One region of the Bacillus sp. 11B20 genome, then DNA from elsewhere that is predicted to be linked to it. Evidence: a T-box and tRNA genes for the amino acid it is inferred to sense, from the RefSeq annotation. Region 1 holds a T-box; the other holds one or more tRNA genes.
What was found. A T-box is a leader RNA that pairs with one kind of tRNA and senses whether it is charged. The one in region 1 lies ahead of ileS (isoleucine--tRNA ligase), so its partner is inferred to be a tRNA-Ile.

Region 1 (7,295 bases):
AAACATTAACTGGCACTTTATCGGCAGTTTACAAACACGAAAAGTGAAATCAGTCATTCAGACAATTGACTACTTACATTCGCTCGACAGAATGTCTCTTGCGAATGAAATTGAAAAAAGAGCGGATCACACAGTTCGCTGTTTTGTACAAGTGAACACATCACTTGAGGAGTCAAAACACGGCTTGAAAAGTGAAGACGTCATTCCATTTGTGAAACAGCTCGCTGATTTCAAACAGATTGAAATTGCAGGACTGATGACGATGGCTCCATTTACAGAGGATCACACTGTGATTCGCAACTGTTTTAAAGCATTAAAAAACCTTCAAGAAGAAGTAAAACATCTTAACCAAGTAAATGCACCTTGTCAGCATTTATCGATGGGCATGTCAAATGATTTTGAAATCGCAATTGAAGAAGGTGCGACATTCGTTCGGATTGGCTCTTCACTTGTTGGAAATGAAACAGGAGGTGCGTGACATGAGCATAAAAAATAAGTTTAAAAGCTTTTTCACTCTCGACGATGAAGAGTATGAGTACGAATATATTGATGAAGAAAGAGAACCCGTTCAAGAAGAAAAAGGAACGAAGGACAAAGCAGCATTTCAAGAGCGCCCGCAGACAGGAAAACAAAATGTTGTCAGCTTGCAAAGCGTGCAGAAATCCTCTAAAGTGGTGTTAAGTGAGCCGCGTGTTTATGCAGAAGCGCAGGAGATTGCAGACCATATTAAAAACAGACGTGCAGTCGTCGTGAATTTGCAGCGCATACAGCATGATCAAGCAAAGCGAATCATTGACTTCTTAAGCGGAACCGTTTATGCAATTGGTGGAGACATCCAGCGTATTGGCTCGAATATATTCCTCTGCACACCTGATAATGTAGATGTATCTGGCACAATATCAGAGCTATTGACAGAGGAAGAACCTCAGAGGTGGTAAATCATAGTGATTCTAAATTTCATTTTTAATATTTTAGGAACGGTATTAACGATTTACTCATTCGCGATTATTATTTACATCTTTATGTCATGGGTGCCATCTGCAAGAGAAACTGTGTTTGGCCGTTTTCTGACAAATATTTGCGAACCGTATTTAGAACCATTTCGTAAAATTATTCCGCCAATCGGTATGATTGACATCTCGCCGATTGTGGCATTGCTTGTGATTCGCTTTGCTTCAGAATATGGATTGAGAGGTCTTTATCAAATGATTGCAGGAATCATGTAAACAGGCTGCCGGGCTTGGCACTGCCAGGCTCTTTTACATAAGAGGGGAACAAAATGAGCGATATCTATCAGCATTTTAGAAAAGACGAACAGCCATTTGTCGACCAAGTGTTAGGCTGGAAAAAAATCGCACTCGACCAATATCGAATGAAATTAACAGACTTCCTTGATCCGCGTGAGCAATTTATTACCGAGTCCGTCATCCAGCATGCTGAAGAACTTGGGATCATGTTTTTTGGCGGGTATGAGGGAGCGGAGCGCAAAAGAGCTCTCATTTATCCTGATTATTTAGAACCTTCTATTGAAGATGTTGAGCTGTCATATTTTCAGGTGAACTATGCGAAAAAGTTTATTTCCTTAGAACACCCGAAGCTTCTCGGCTCATTGATTGGGACAGGCTTGAAGCGTCAAAAATTCGGAGATCTATTATTTTCAGAGGAAGATGTGCAGTTTATTTGTACAAGTGATGTCGCTGATTTTGTGCGGGCGCAGCTGACACATGTCGGCAGAGCATCCGTTTCATTAGAGGAAATCACGCAGGCAGAAATAAAGCCAGTGATGACGAAGACTGATATCAAAGAAGATACCATTTCTTCACTTCGGCTTGATGCTGTATGTGCTGCTGTCAGCCGTCAGTCTCGGCAAAAAGCACAGCTTTTAGTCAAAAATGGACTTGTCAAAGTCAATTGGAAAGTCACTGAGGACCCTTCCTTTACAATCGGTGAAGGCGATCAGCTCTCTGTAAGGGGATTTGGCCGCTTTAGCCTCAAAACGATTGATGGGAAGACCAAAAAAGATAAATTCAAAGTAACATTTGAGCTTATGACATAACGAACTTGAATCTGGAGGTGGCGAGGTTGCCATTAACACCTAATGATATTCATAATAAAACGTTCACAAAAAGCTTTCGCGGCTATGACGAAGACGAAGTAAACGAGTTTTTAAGCCAAGTACGTAAAGACTACGAGATCGTACTCCGTAAAAAGAACGAGCTTGAAGACAAAGTAAACGAGCTTGACGAAAGACTAGGTCATTTTGCAACAATTGAAGAAACATTAAACAAATCGATTCTTGTGGCGCAGGAAGCAGCAGAAGACGTTAAGCGTCATTCTGATAAAGAAGCAAAATTGATTATTCGTGAAGCAGAGAAAAATGCAGACCGTATTATCAACGAAGCGCTGTCAAAATCAAGAAAGATTGCAATGGAAATCGAAGAACTGAAGAAACAATCGAAGGTCTTTAGAACTCGTTTCCAAATGCTCATCGAAGCTCAGCTTGATCTTCTGAAAAATGACGATTGGGATCATTTACTGGAATATGAAGTGGACGCTGTCTTTGACGAAAAAGAATAAGCGCATCATCTTGACATGACGTGCTCATGTTGCATATAATACCATCATAAATTAACAAGAGATAAACGTTTGAAAGGGACACTCGCAGCTGTTACATGCGTAATTAAGCGAATCAGGGATGGTGGAAGCCTGACATTACGAGACGCTGCAATGAGATCACCCCTATAGTTCCTTTTCTGAAAAAAACAGTAAGAAAAGGCGTCTGATCACGTTACGATTTTAGAGTGGATAAGCGGCTGCTTAAATAGCGCTTGTCTAAAAGGGTGGTACCGCGAGACAAGCCTTCTCGTCCCTTATGGGATGAGAGGGCTTTTTTTATTGTTTTTTAATCAGAATTTGCATGTGGAGGAATGGGTATGAACTACAAAGACACCTTATTAATGCCGAAAACAGAATTCCCAATGAGAGGGAACTTGCCGAACAAAGAGCCTGAAATCCAAGAGGAGTGGGCAGAGAAAGACATCTATCAAATGGTTTTAGAGCGGACAAAAGGACGCCCAACGTTTATTTTGCATGATGGGCCTCCATATGCGAATGGTGACATTCATATGGGGCATGCACTCAATAAAATCCTAAAAGATTTTATCGTCCGTTTTAAATCAATGAACGGGTACCATGCTCCGTACGTACCAGGCTGGGATACACACGGGCTGCCAATTGAAACAGCTCTTACTAAAAATAAAAAAGTAAAACGCAAAGAAATGTCTACAGCAGAATTCCGCAAACTATGCGAGGAGTATGCTTGGAAGCAAATTGAAGGTCAGCGCAGCCAGTTTAAACGCTTAGGCGTCAGAGCAGACTGGGACAATCCATATGTCACATTAAAGCCTGAATATGAAGCGCAGCAAATTCTTGTCTTTGGTGAAATGGCGAAGAGAGGCTATATCTATAAAGGATTAAAGCCAGTTAACTGGTCTCCTTCAAGTGAATCAGCTCTTGCTGAAGCGGAAATTGAATATAAAGACAAACGTTCACCATCGATTTACGTTTCGTTTAAAGTAAAAGATGGCAAAGGCGTTCTTGAAAACGGCGAACAATTCATTATCTGGACAACAACACCTTGGACGCTTCCGGCAAACCTTGGCATTTGTGTTCATCCAAACTTAGAGTACAGTGTTCTTCAAGTGGGTGCTGAGCGATATGTCGTAGCATCTGAACTGGTTGAACAAGTGGCAAAAACACTCGGCTTTGAAGAGTATGAAGTCGTGAAAACGCTAAAAGGAAAAGAATTAGACAACATCGTTGCAGAGCATCCAATCTATGGTAGAGATTCTCTTGTGATGCTTGGTGATCACGTGACAACGGATGCGGGAACAGGCTGTGTTCACACTGCACCAGGCCACGGGGAAGATGACTTTATTGTCGGTACGAAATACGGTCTTGATGTGCTCTGTCCAGTAGATGAAAAAGGTGTGATGACAGATGAGGCACCTGGTTTTGAAGGACTATTCTACGAGGATGCCAATAAAGCCATCACAGAACAGCTTGAAGCAAAAGGCGCGCTGAAGAAGCTCGACTTTATCACGCACTCCTATCCGCATGACTGGAGAACGAAAAAACCAACGATTTATCGTGCGACAGCTCAGTGGTTTGCATCCATTAAAGATTTTAGAGAAGCGTTATTAGACAATATTAAAGAAACGAAATGGGTTCCAGCATGGGGTGAAACACGCCTGTTCAATATGGTGCGTGACAGAGGTGACTGGTGCATTTCAAGACAGCGTGTATGGGGCGTTCCAATTCCGGTGTTTTATGCAGAAAATGGTGAGCCGATCATCACAGACGAAACCATCCAGCATGTATCTCAATTATTTAGAGAGCATGGCTCGAATATTTGGTTTGAAAAAGAAGCGAATGAGCTATTGCCAGAAGGCTTTACACATCCAGGCAGCCCGAATGGTGAATTCACTAAAGAGCAGGACATCATGGATGTATGGTTTGATTCCGGTTCTTCTCACCAAGCCGTTTTAGAAGAAAGAGATGACCTAGTCCGTCCGGCAGATCTTTACCTTGAAGGCTCTGACCAATATCGCGGCTGGTTTAACTCCTCTTTATCAACAGCTGTTGCTGTCACTGGAAAAGCACCGTATAAAGGTGTCCTAAGCCACGGCTTTACGCTTGATAAAGAAGGACGTAAGATGAGTAAATCATTAGGCAACACGATTGACCCAACGAAGGTTGCGAAGCAGCTCGGTGCAGAAATTCTTAGACTTTGGGTATCTTCTGTCAACTATCAAGCCGATCATCCAGTGTCTGATGATATTTTGAAACAAGTAGCAGAAGTCTATCGTAAAATCCGTAACACCTTCCGCTTCCTGCATGGAAACCTATTTGACTTTGATCCAGCAGTAAATGCCGTGCCGGTAGAAGAGCTTCGCGAAGTGGATCAATACATCTTGATCAAATTAAACAAATTGATTGATAAAGTGAAAAAAGCTTATGATGATTACGAATTTGCGGTCGTCTATCATGCGATTCACAATTTCTGTACAATTGAGCTCAGCTCTTTCTATCTCGATTTTGCAAAGGATGTCGTCTACATTGAGCATGCGGATCACCCAGACCGCCGCAGCATGCAGACTGTCTTCTACGAAACATTAATGGCATTAGTGAAGCTGACTGCACCAATTCTTCCGCATACAGCAGATGAATTATGGAGCCACTTAAGCTTTGTTGAAGAGCCAAGTGTTCAGTTAACAGATATGCCAGAAGGTGTGGCAGTTCCTCAAGCTGAAGCGACAGAAGCGAAGTTTGACCGCTTTATGGAGGTACGTGACGATGTGCTAAAAGCGCTGGAGATTGCGCGTAATGAGAAAGTCATCGGTCGTTCACTTGAAGCAAGTGTGACGCTTTATGCGACAGACGAAGTGAAAAACCTTCTTGCATCCATTAAAGAAGATGTGAAGCAGCTCTTTATCATCTCTGAATTAACGGTCGAGGATAAGCAGCATGCAGATACATCGGCGCCTGAATATACATCAGGAAGAATTGTGGTTCAAAAAGCAGAAGGAGAACTGTGCGAACGTTCCCGCATTATTTCAAAAGATGTTGGTGCAAATCCGAAATACCCAACATTGTCGCTGAAAAATGCTGAAATCGTGGAGAAATATTACCAAAATTAACAGTGCGATATCACAAGCTGGCGCCCCGTCATATGCGGGGCGTTTTCTTTTTTGAGAAAATGACAGCGTTTAGAACGAAAGGAAAAATCTTATGGCTTTAAAGTAACCAGGCAGGGCAACAATATGATTATCACGACAGGGCAGGAGTTGAAATAGCGACATGAATGGCGATCTAGAGACGATTTACACGGAACTCCTTCAAATCAAAGAAGAGCTGCAATCTAAACTGTTTGAATACGCATCATTTCGTTCACCCGCTGAGCATGTCTCGTTGAATGACGTTAAAACGACCACACTTCTTTATCACATCAAAGAAGAGCTGCAAGATGTGTCTCTCGCTATTGCAAAGATCGAACAAGGGACCTATGGCATATGTGAGGCGACAGGTAATATGATTCCGCTTGAACAAATGAGCATTCTTCCTACCGCCCGCACGGCTGACGACTTTTTATATCATAAGCAATACGAGAAAAAAGCATTCACTCCTTATCCTTCCGAATCAAATGATTCTCATTTTGAAGCCTTCCACATGTAGGGAGGTTTTTGTCTGTCAACTAAAGTTTCTTTACTCCTTCCTGTTTTCTTGATAAAATGCTTAAAGATCAAAGTATGAAGATGGAGGAACGTGTGTGTTCTATTACATAATCGCATTCGTTATCATTTGTTTAGACCAATTAACAAAATGGCTCATTGTCAAAAATATGATGCTCGGTGATTCTGTTCCAGTCATTGATGGATTCTTTTATATCACGTCTCACCGAAATTCAGGAGCCGCATGGGGAATTCTCCAAGGGCAAATGTGGTTTTTCTATGTGATCACACTCGTTGTTATTGCGGGAATTGTTTATTACTTACAAAAACATGGACAAAAGGACAAGCTGCTTGGAGTAGCGCTGGCCTTAATGCTTGGCGGAGCGATCGGAAACTTTATCGACCGTATTTTCCGTCAGGAAGTGGTTGATTTTGCTCATTTCGTATTTGGGGATTATCACTACCCAATCTTTAATATTGCAGATTCTTCTCTCTGTGTAGGGGTTATTCTGCTCTTCATTCAAATGCTGTTAGATGGAAAGAAAAATAAGGAGTCAACTACATGAATCAAGTAAATATTGCCGTTTCAGAAGAACAAACGAGTGAACGGCTAGATAAATTTCTAAGCACAACAGAACCAGAATGGTCAAGAACCCAAGTCCAGCAATGGGTAAAAGATGGGCTGATCGAAGTAAACGGGAAACAAGTAAAGGCCAATTACAAAGTACAAGCTGGGGATCAAATCAAAGTGGAGATTCCAGATCCGGAAGCGCTAGATGTAGAAGCAGAACCAATGGATCTTGATATTTATTATGAGGATGCAGATGTGTTAGTCGTAAATAAGCCTCGAGGAATGGTCGTTCATCCAGCCCCAGGTCATGTGTCAGGTACACTTGTAAATGGTCTGATGGCACATTGTACCGATTTATCAGGGATTAACGGTGTGATGCGTCCTGGAATTGTCCACCGAATTGATAAAGATACGTCTGGGCTGTTAATGGTTGCAAAAAACGATATCGCACATGAGTCACTCGTCAATCAGCTGGTGGCTAAAACTGTCACAAG
Region 2 (7,295 bases), on a different contig from region 1:
GTTTTGAAAGAGAATATAGAGAAGAGAAGCTCACCTGCTGAACGTTGAACAGCAGCTGTATGAATAGGTGATATGACGATCTTTTGTTAAAAAATAACGCAATGAAAATTGAAATAAAATTTTTTTAATATAGCCTTTACAAATGATTAAAACCTGTATATAATAATCTTTGTCGGATCGAGAGATTCTTACATAGTGGAGGATTAGCTCAGCTGGGAGAGCATCTGCCTTACAAGCAGAGGGTCGGCGGTTCGAGCCCGTCATCCTCCACCATATTTATTCTTACATAATGTTAGGATAGATAAAGCCGGTGTAGCTCAACTGGTAGAGCAACTGACTTGTAATCAGTAGGTTGGGGGTTCAAGTCCTCTTGCCGGCACCACTTTCATATGGTAAGATAGACAAGTCGCTTTTAAAGCGAGCCATTAGCTCAGTTGGTAGAGCATCTGACTTTTAATCAGAGGGTCGAAGGTTCGAGTCCTTCATGGCTCACCATGTTTCATGCGGGTGTGGCGGAATTGGCAGACGCGCTAGACTTAGGATCTAGTGTCTTTATGACGTGGGGGTTCAAGTCCCTTCACCCGCATTGCCAAATAAAATAAAGAAATCCTGTAATGCGGAAGTAGTTCAGTGGTAGAACACCACCTTGCCAAGGTGGGGGTCGCGGGTTCGAATCCCGTCTTCCGCTTATACCATCCACGCCGGGGTGGTGGAATTGGCAGACACACAGGACTTAAAATCCTGCGGTAGGTGACTACCGTGCCGGTTCAAGTCCGGCCCTCGGCATTATAAATAAGCGCCCGTAGCTCAATTGGATAGAGCGTTTGACTACGGATCAAAAGGTTAGGGGTTCGACTCCTCTCGGGCGCGCCATTAAGATCGGGAAGTAGCTCAGCTTGGTAGAGCACTTGGTTTGGGACCAAGGGGTCGCAGGTTCGAATCCTGTCTTCCCGACCATCTTTTATGGGGCCTTAGCTCAGCTGGGAGAGCGCCTGCCTTGCACGCAGGAGGTCAGCGGTTCGATCCCGCTAGGCTCCACTTTTTAAAAGATTGTTTTGATCATGGCGGTGTAGCTCAGCTGGCTAGAGCGTACGGTTCATACCCGTGAGGTCGGGGGTTCGATCCCCTCCGCCGCTATAAAGGACCTTTAGCTCAGTTGGTTAGAGCAGACGGCTCATAACCGTCCGGTCGTAGGTTCGAGTCCTACAAGGTCCACCATCTATACGGAGGAATACCCAAGTCCGGCTGAAGGGATCGGTCTTGAAAACCGACAGGGGTGTCAAAGCCCGCGGGGGTTCGAATCCCTCTTCCTCCGCCATATTTTTTAAAAAACCATATCATCGCGGGGTGGAGCAGTTCGGTAGCTCGTCGGGCTCATAACCCGAAGGTCGCAGGTTCAAATCCTGCCCCCGCAACCAAAATGGTCCGGTAGTTCAGTTGGTTAGAATGCCTGCCTGTCACGCAGGAGGTCGCGGGTTCGAGTCCCGTCCGGACCGCCATTTTTCAAAAGAATACTTGGCTCGGTAGCTCAGTTGGTAGAGCAACGGACTGAAAATCCGTGTGTCGGCGGTTCGATTCCGTCCCGAGCCACTTTTATAAAAATATTCATAGTATGGCGGTTGTGGCGAAGTGGTTAACGCACCAGATTGTGGCTCTGGCACTCGTGGGTTCGATTCCCATCAATCGCCCCATACATATTTTTGCGGGTGTAGTTTAGTGGTAAAACCTCAGCCTTCCAAGCTGATGTCGTGGGTTCGATTCCCATCACCCGCTCCATTTGTATATCTGTTCATGGGCCTGTAGCTCAGCTGGTTAGAGCGCACGCCTGATAAGCGTGAGGTCGGTGGTTCGAGTCCACTCAGGCCCACCATGATCTTCCGCAGTAGCTCAGTGGTAGAGCTATCGGCTGTTAACCGATCGGTCGTAGGTTCGAATCCTACCTGCGGAGCCAAATGGAGAAGTACTCAAGTGGCTGAAGAGGCGCCCCTGCTAAGGGTGTAGGTCGCGTAAGCGGCGCGAGGGTTCAAATCCCTCCTTCTCCGCCATTGATCTGGCCCGTTGGTCAAGCGGTTAAGACACCGCCCTTTCACGGCGGTAACACGGGTTCGAATCCCGTACGGGTCATTTTTAAAAGAGATCTTGTCAAAGATCTCTTTTTTGTTTTCTTCAAAACGAAAGACCGCTATCATGGCGGTCTTTTTTTACATATTCATGGAATAGATCGTATAAGACAAGTATGTCGCAAAGAAGCCCCATAAGACATAAGGGATCAGTAAAATTGGAACGACTTTGCTTAGTTTACGTGAGACGATGACAAGTGCAAGTGCTGTCAGTGCAACGAGCAGGCAGTCGATCGTAGCCACAAACAAATCCTTTTGTGTAAATTGAAAAAAGCTAAAGGCTTGATTGAATACGTAATTTAAAAGGAAAAGAATCCAAAATGGTAAAGTGATTTTTTGGAATCCATATTTTCCATAAATGATCGCTGCGGACAATGAGATGAGTGCAAATAAGACAGCCCACACAGCACCAATCACACCGCCACCAGGTGTCCATTCTGGTTTATTTAATGCGTCATACCATTCTCTGTCGATGGGGAACAAAAATCCGGCAATAGAGAATAGTGCGTATGTAATAAAGAAGACGACAATCGCCCAAATGATACTTTTTCTAGCCATCAAGAATCTCCTCCAATCAAATTCACTCTTAAAGTGATTTCCCAATCATTACATGATATAAACATAAAGCCCCCAATATGAGGGGACTAATGATTTTCTTCTGTATAAGGTTCTTCCTCGTACGGTTTCAAGTCACCAAATACTGTCATGACACCTTCTTCGTCTAATGCTTCTTCATAGGCCTCGTGTGCTTTGTTCGGATACACCTTGCTTGCTTTTCCTTCAATATCAGCAGCTGCGAATCCTTCGTAGTCCTCCACATAATCTTCATCTTCTGATTGTGTATACACATCATCGTATGTCAAAGGTGGGAATTCCATATCAGACGGGGTATCAGAGTTTCCGTAGCGTTCTACGTCTTGGTAGGCATCCTCTCCGTCGTACGCAGCACTTTCTTCATTTTCAAATTGTCCAGCTGGCGGACTTAATAAATCCTCTTCAATCGGACGGTTTTGTGAAACGGTCTGTTCTTTTGAGTGCTCTGTGCATGTGACGGCAGTAGGCAAGGCTTCTAAGCGTTCCTTTGGAATAGGGGCCTTACAGACCTTGCATAGTCCATAAGAGCCGTCTGCAATGGCTTGAAGTGCTTCATCGATATCTAACATATGTTCATGTTCCAAGCTGTTTAAAGCAATATCTTTCCCACGCTCGAACAGCTCTGTCCCTTGATCGCCCGGGTGGTTATCATAGGCAGACAGTTCTCCGACTGAATCGTAAGGAAAGGATACTTTCTGTTCATCGTCATGGCTTTTGGCTTCAAGTTCTTTTTTTTCATCGAGAAGGCGCTGCTTCAAATGATGTAATTCGTCTTTTGACAACAAAGCGATCATCCTTTCATATCAAACATATTGTTAGTATGAGCAATTTTGTATGTAAGACTAGTTCCAATTTGAAGCAATTCCTAATTAAAAAACGCCTGCGGCTGCAGGCGTTCTTTGTTACGCGATATAGTATTGTAAGATCAAAGCGATCGTCAGCAGAAAACCAAAAAATGTATTGGTTTGAGCTGTAGATTTCATGGCATTCATTAATTCAATCGGTTTTTCTTTTTGCTTAAACTCTTTAATGGCTGTATAGGCTTTTGGCACACTGAGTAAAACAAGAAGACTCCAAAGACCGACGATATCTGTGAAGATATAAACAAAAATGAGTACATATGATACCAAAAACATGGAAAGTAAAATGTTCACTGCAGCTTTACGTCCAGCAAGGATGGCAAGTGTTTTTCGTCCATTTTCCTTATCCCCGTCTAAATCACGGATATTGTTCGACAGTAAGATGGCACCAACTAAAATAGAAATTGGTAGTGAGACGAGAACAGCTTTAGACGTCAGAGTGCCTGTTTGGATATAAAAACTTATCAGGATAATCCCTAATCCCATAAAAGCACCTGAAACAAGTTCTCCAAACGGTGTATATGCAATTGGTACAGGGCCGCCAGTATAGAAATAGCCTGCTGCCATACAAATAAGTCCTATTAATGCAATCCACCAGCTAGACATCATGCAAATATAGACCCCAAGTAATAAAGAAAGTGCAAATAGTGCATAAGCGAGGCTGAGGACTGTCTTTGGCTTCACACCGTTTCTTACAATGGCTCCGCCGATGCCGACAGATTTCTCGTTGTCCAGCCCGCGAACATAATCAAAGTACTCATTAAACATGTTTGTTGCGATTTGGATAAACATAGATGCAAACAGCATGGCTAAAAATAGCCCAACATGTATTTGACCACTTGGAAGTGCTAAAACAGTTCCTAAAGTAACGGGAATAAATGCCGCTGTTAGTGTATGCGGTCGTAGTAAATTCCACCAAATTCGCCAGTTTTTATCAGGCTTTATTGGTGAAAGCTGATCTGATATCGATTGATGCTGCATAAAATATACTCCTTTAAATAAAAAAATACGTACACGTCCAAATTCCAGTTTAGCAAAGTTCAAAAAGGTGTCAATATATTGATGCGATGAATCGGGAAAAAGATGTTTGCTAATCGTTGCCATATCGAAGGAAAGCTTGATTTTAGAACGGTCCTGCCATTTTGCTTTAGATGCTCTCGTTTCAATAAGCAAGAGCGAAAAAATCTTGAAAGCGTGATATAATAAGGATTCGAGGTTTTAGAAGCTGTTTTCTTTACTAAGTTCATCTGTTAAGGTTTATAATAGAAAAGCAGGTCATTCGACATATTCGAATGTTCATGTATTTTTTCATTATGTTTTTATTTTTTATGTAATTCATGGATTTTGGAGGAATGTATCATGGTGACAACAGTGCAAAGTACTTTCCGGCAGGAAGCGCTTGCGACATTAGAAGAAGCGAATAACGTCAACCATGCTGTTTTGATAAGCTACTCCAGAAGAGTTGACGATCTGGATCCTCTTGCCTTTTTCCAAAGCGGCGAAGCGGATTTTTTAGGCGAGCGGTTTTTTTGGTCTGATCCAGAAAGCCAAATGATTTTTTCTGGACTTGGCAGAGCGGCCGTCATTAAATCATCTGAGCAAGGCAAGGAACGATTCGATATAGTCCATCAAGAATGGGAACAGCTCAAGCAGCACATGTTCCATTTTCATGATGAAAAGGAGTTAAAGCAAGCGGCTGTTGGTCCGCTTTTATTTGGAGGATTCTCGTTTGATCCGTATGAAGAGAAGGCGCGTCATTGGGAAGCATTTGGCGAGGCTCATTTTTTTGTGCCATCGATCATGCTGACTGTCTCAAAAGAAGGCAGTTTTCTTACGATCAATGAGTGGAAGCAGGTGGATGGGAACGTTCATCAGCTTATTCAGGAATTAGAACAAAAAGCCTCTCGTTTCGAGACATTGCCAGTTCGGACTGGTGGACAAGCTGAACTTGTTCATGTGGAAGAGCTGGATGTGAAGGAATGGATGAAGGCGATCGAAGAAGCGACAGACCACATTCGTGCAAACGAATATGAAAAGGTTGTTTTAGCAAGAGAAGTCTTGCTTCACTATAAAAATCAAATTGAACTCGCTCCACTATTAGCGGAATTATTAAAGCATCAAACAACGAGTTATGTATTTGCGGTTGAACAGGGAAGACAAGCATTTGTCGGAGCCACGCCGGAACGCTTAGTGAAAAAAAGCGGAGGAGAGGTCTTTTCCTCCTGTTTAGCAGGCTCCATTGTTCGCGGAAAAGATGAAGCGGAGGATCACGCATTAGGCGAGGAACTGCTGCATGATGAGAAGAATTTGATTGAACATCAAATTGTTGTCAATATGATTGAGCAAGCATTTGAAGCGAATTGCCTTCACGTGCATAAACCAAATCAACCAAGTCTTTATAAAACAAAAAACATTCAGCATTTGTTTACACCGATTGTGGGAGAAATTAAAAGCAGCTGTTCCCTCTTTTCATTAATTGAGCAGCTCCATCCGACGCCGGCACTAGGCGGATATCCAAAGGAAATGGCGGTTGAAGTGATTCGTGAAATCGAACCGCTCAAGCGCGGCTGGTATGCAGCGCCCGTAGGCTGGATTGATTCTCAGGATAATGGAGAATTTGCTGTAGCCATTCGGTCAGGTCTTATTGAGGAAGACCGTGTTCGTTTGTTCGCTGGCTGCGGAATTGTAGAGGATTCCCTTGCAAAGCAGGAGTATGAAGAAACACAAGTGAAGTTAAGACCAATGCTGTCTGCTCTTGGAGGTCATCCTATTGAATAATCACATCATGACAACATATATAGGCAGATTGATGGATGAATTCGTCCAAGGTGGTGTGAAAGAGGCAGTTGTCTGTCCTGGTTCTCGATCAACTCCGCTTGCGATGCTGGCCCTTGCTCATCAAGACATCCATGTCCATGTTTTAGTGGACGAACGGTCTGCTGCTTTTTATGCGCTTGGTCTTGCAAAAGCAAGTCAATCACCAGTGCTGCTTATTTGTACATCAGGTACGGCAGCTGCTAACTTTTATCCAGCCGTTGTAGAGGCGCATTATTCTCGTGTACCTCTTATTGTTTTAACTGCTGATCGGCCGCACGAATTGAGGGAAGTTGGGGCACCTCAAGCGATTGATCAGCAATTCTTATTCGGTAAGTTTGTTAAATGGTTCACAGACTTAGCATTGCCGGAGGACAGTCAAACGATGCTGCGTTATGTTCAGGCGGCAGCTGCGAGAGCAAATCACATGTCGATGCAGGAGCCAAAGGGGCCTGTTCAGGTCAATGTACCTCTGAGAGAGCCATTGCTTCCTGATCTGTCTATTGATCCTTTCGCGCGAGAAAAAGAGGATACGAAAAAGGTATTAGCATCAGGTCAGGCTTTCCCTAATGATCGGGTGATGTCTGAAATCGCGACCGTCATGAACGAATCCAAAAAGGGACTGATTGTGGCTGGTGAACTTCATACACAGGAAGAAAAAGAGGCGGTTTTACGCCTTTCGAAAGCCCTGCATTTACCTATTTTAGCTGACCCGCTTTCTCTTTTGCGCAACGGGCATGAAAATGAAGATCTCATTATCGATGCGTATGATTCTTTATTAAAAGATGAGGCATTACAGCAGCATCTCTTACCGGATATGGTCATTCGTTTTGGACCGATGCCTGTATCTAAGCCTTTATTCAAGTGGCTGGAAAAACATGCGGAAGTGAAGCAGATTGTTGTAGAT

Region 2: it has a tRNA-Ile gene. The T-box ahead of ileS (isoleucine--tRNA ligase) is inferred to sense a tRNA for this amino acid. The anticodon was not compared.

Annotation. Positions count from the first base shown of each region.
Region 1 covers NZ_JBLZWZ010000007.1:585,399-592,693, forward strand. Annotated here, with positions in the region: gene ACN6NB_RS07255 (YggS family pyridoxal phosphate-dependent enzyme) at 1-478, shown strand, start outside; gene sepF (cell division protein SepF) at 480-938, shown strand; gene ACN6NB_RS07265 (YggT family protein) at 945-1,226, shown strand; gene ACN6NB_RS07270 (YlmH family RNA-binding protein) at 1,280-2,056, shown strand; gene ACN6NB_RS07275 (DivIVA domain-containing protein) at 2,083-2,577, shown strand; T-box leader at 2,637-2,874, shown strand; gene ileS (isoleucine--tRNA ligase) at 2,934-5,699, shown strand; gene ACN6NB_RS07285 (TraR/DksA family transcriptional regulator) at 5,860-6,234, shown strand; gene lspA (signal peptidase II) at 6,329-6,796, shown strand; gene ACN6NB_RS07295 (RluA family pseudouridine synthase) at 6,793-7,295, shown strand, end outside.
Region 2 covers NZ_JBLZWZ010000008.1:893,223-900,517, reverse strand. Annotated here, with positions in the region: tRNA gene ACN6NB_RS14090 (tRNA-Val) at 198-273, shown strand; tRNA gene ACN6NB_RS14085 (tRNA-Thr) at 307-382, shown strand; tRNA gene ACN6NB_RS14080 (tRNA-Lys) at 420-495, shown strand; tRNA gene ACN6NB_RS14075 (tRNA-Leu) at 504-586, shown strand; tRNA gene ACN6NB_RS14070 (tRNA-Gly) at 617-688, shown strand; tRNA gene ACN6NB_RS14065 (tRNA-Leu) at 701-786, shown strand; tRNA gene ACN6NB_RS14060 (tRNA-Arg) at 797-873, shown strand; tRNA gene ACN6NB_RS14055 (tRNA-Pro) at 881-957, shown strand; tRNA gene ACN6NB_RS14050 (tRNA-Ala) at 966-1,038, shown strand; tRNA gene ACN6NB_RS14045 (tRNA-Met) at 1,064-1,137, shown strand; tRNA gene ACN6NB_RS14040 (tRNA-Ile) at 1,142-1,218, shown strand; tRNA gene ACN6NB_RS14035 (tRNA-Ser) at 1,226-1,318, shown strand; tRNA gene ACN6NB_RS14030 (tRNA-Met) at 1,342-1,418, shown strand; tRNA gene ACN6NB_RS14025 (tRNA-Asp) at 1,423-1,499, shown strand; tRNA gene ACN6NB_RS14020 (tRNA-Phe) at 1,518-1,590, shown strand; tRNA gene ACN6NB_RS14015 (tRNA-His) at 1,616-1,691, shown strand; tRNA gene ACN6NB_RS14010 (tRNA-Gly) at 1,703-1,776, shown strand; tRNA gene ACN6NB_RS14005 (tRNA-Ile) at 1,794-1,870, shown strand; tRNA gene ACN6NB_RS14000 (tRNA-Asn) at 1,877-1,951, shown strand; tRNA gene ACN6NB_RS13995 (tRNA-Ser) at 1,955-2,045, shown strand; tRNA gene ACN6NB_RS13990 (tRNA-Glu) at 2,053-2,124, shown strand; gene ACN6NB_RS13985 (TspO/MBR family protein) at 2,202-2,678, opposite strand; gene ACN6NB_RS13980 (TraR/DksA C4-type zinc finger protein) at 2,765-3,499, opposite strand; gene ACN6NB_RS13975 (1,4-dihydroxy-2-naphthoate polyprenyltransferase) at 3,617-4,555, opposite strand; gene ACN6NB_RS13970 (isochorismate synthase) at 4,934-6,352, shown strand; gene menD (2-succinyl-5-enolpyruvyl-6-hydroxy-3-cyclohexene-1-carboxylic-acid synthase) at 6,345-7,295, shown strand, end outside.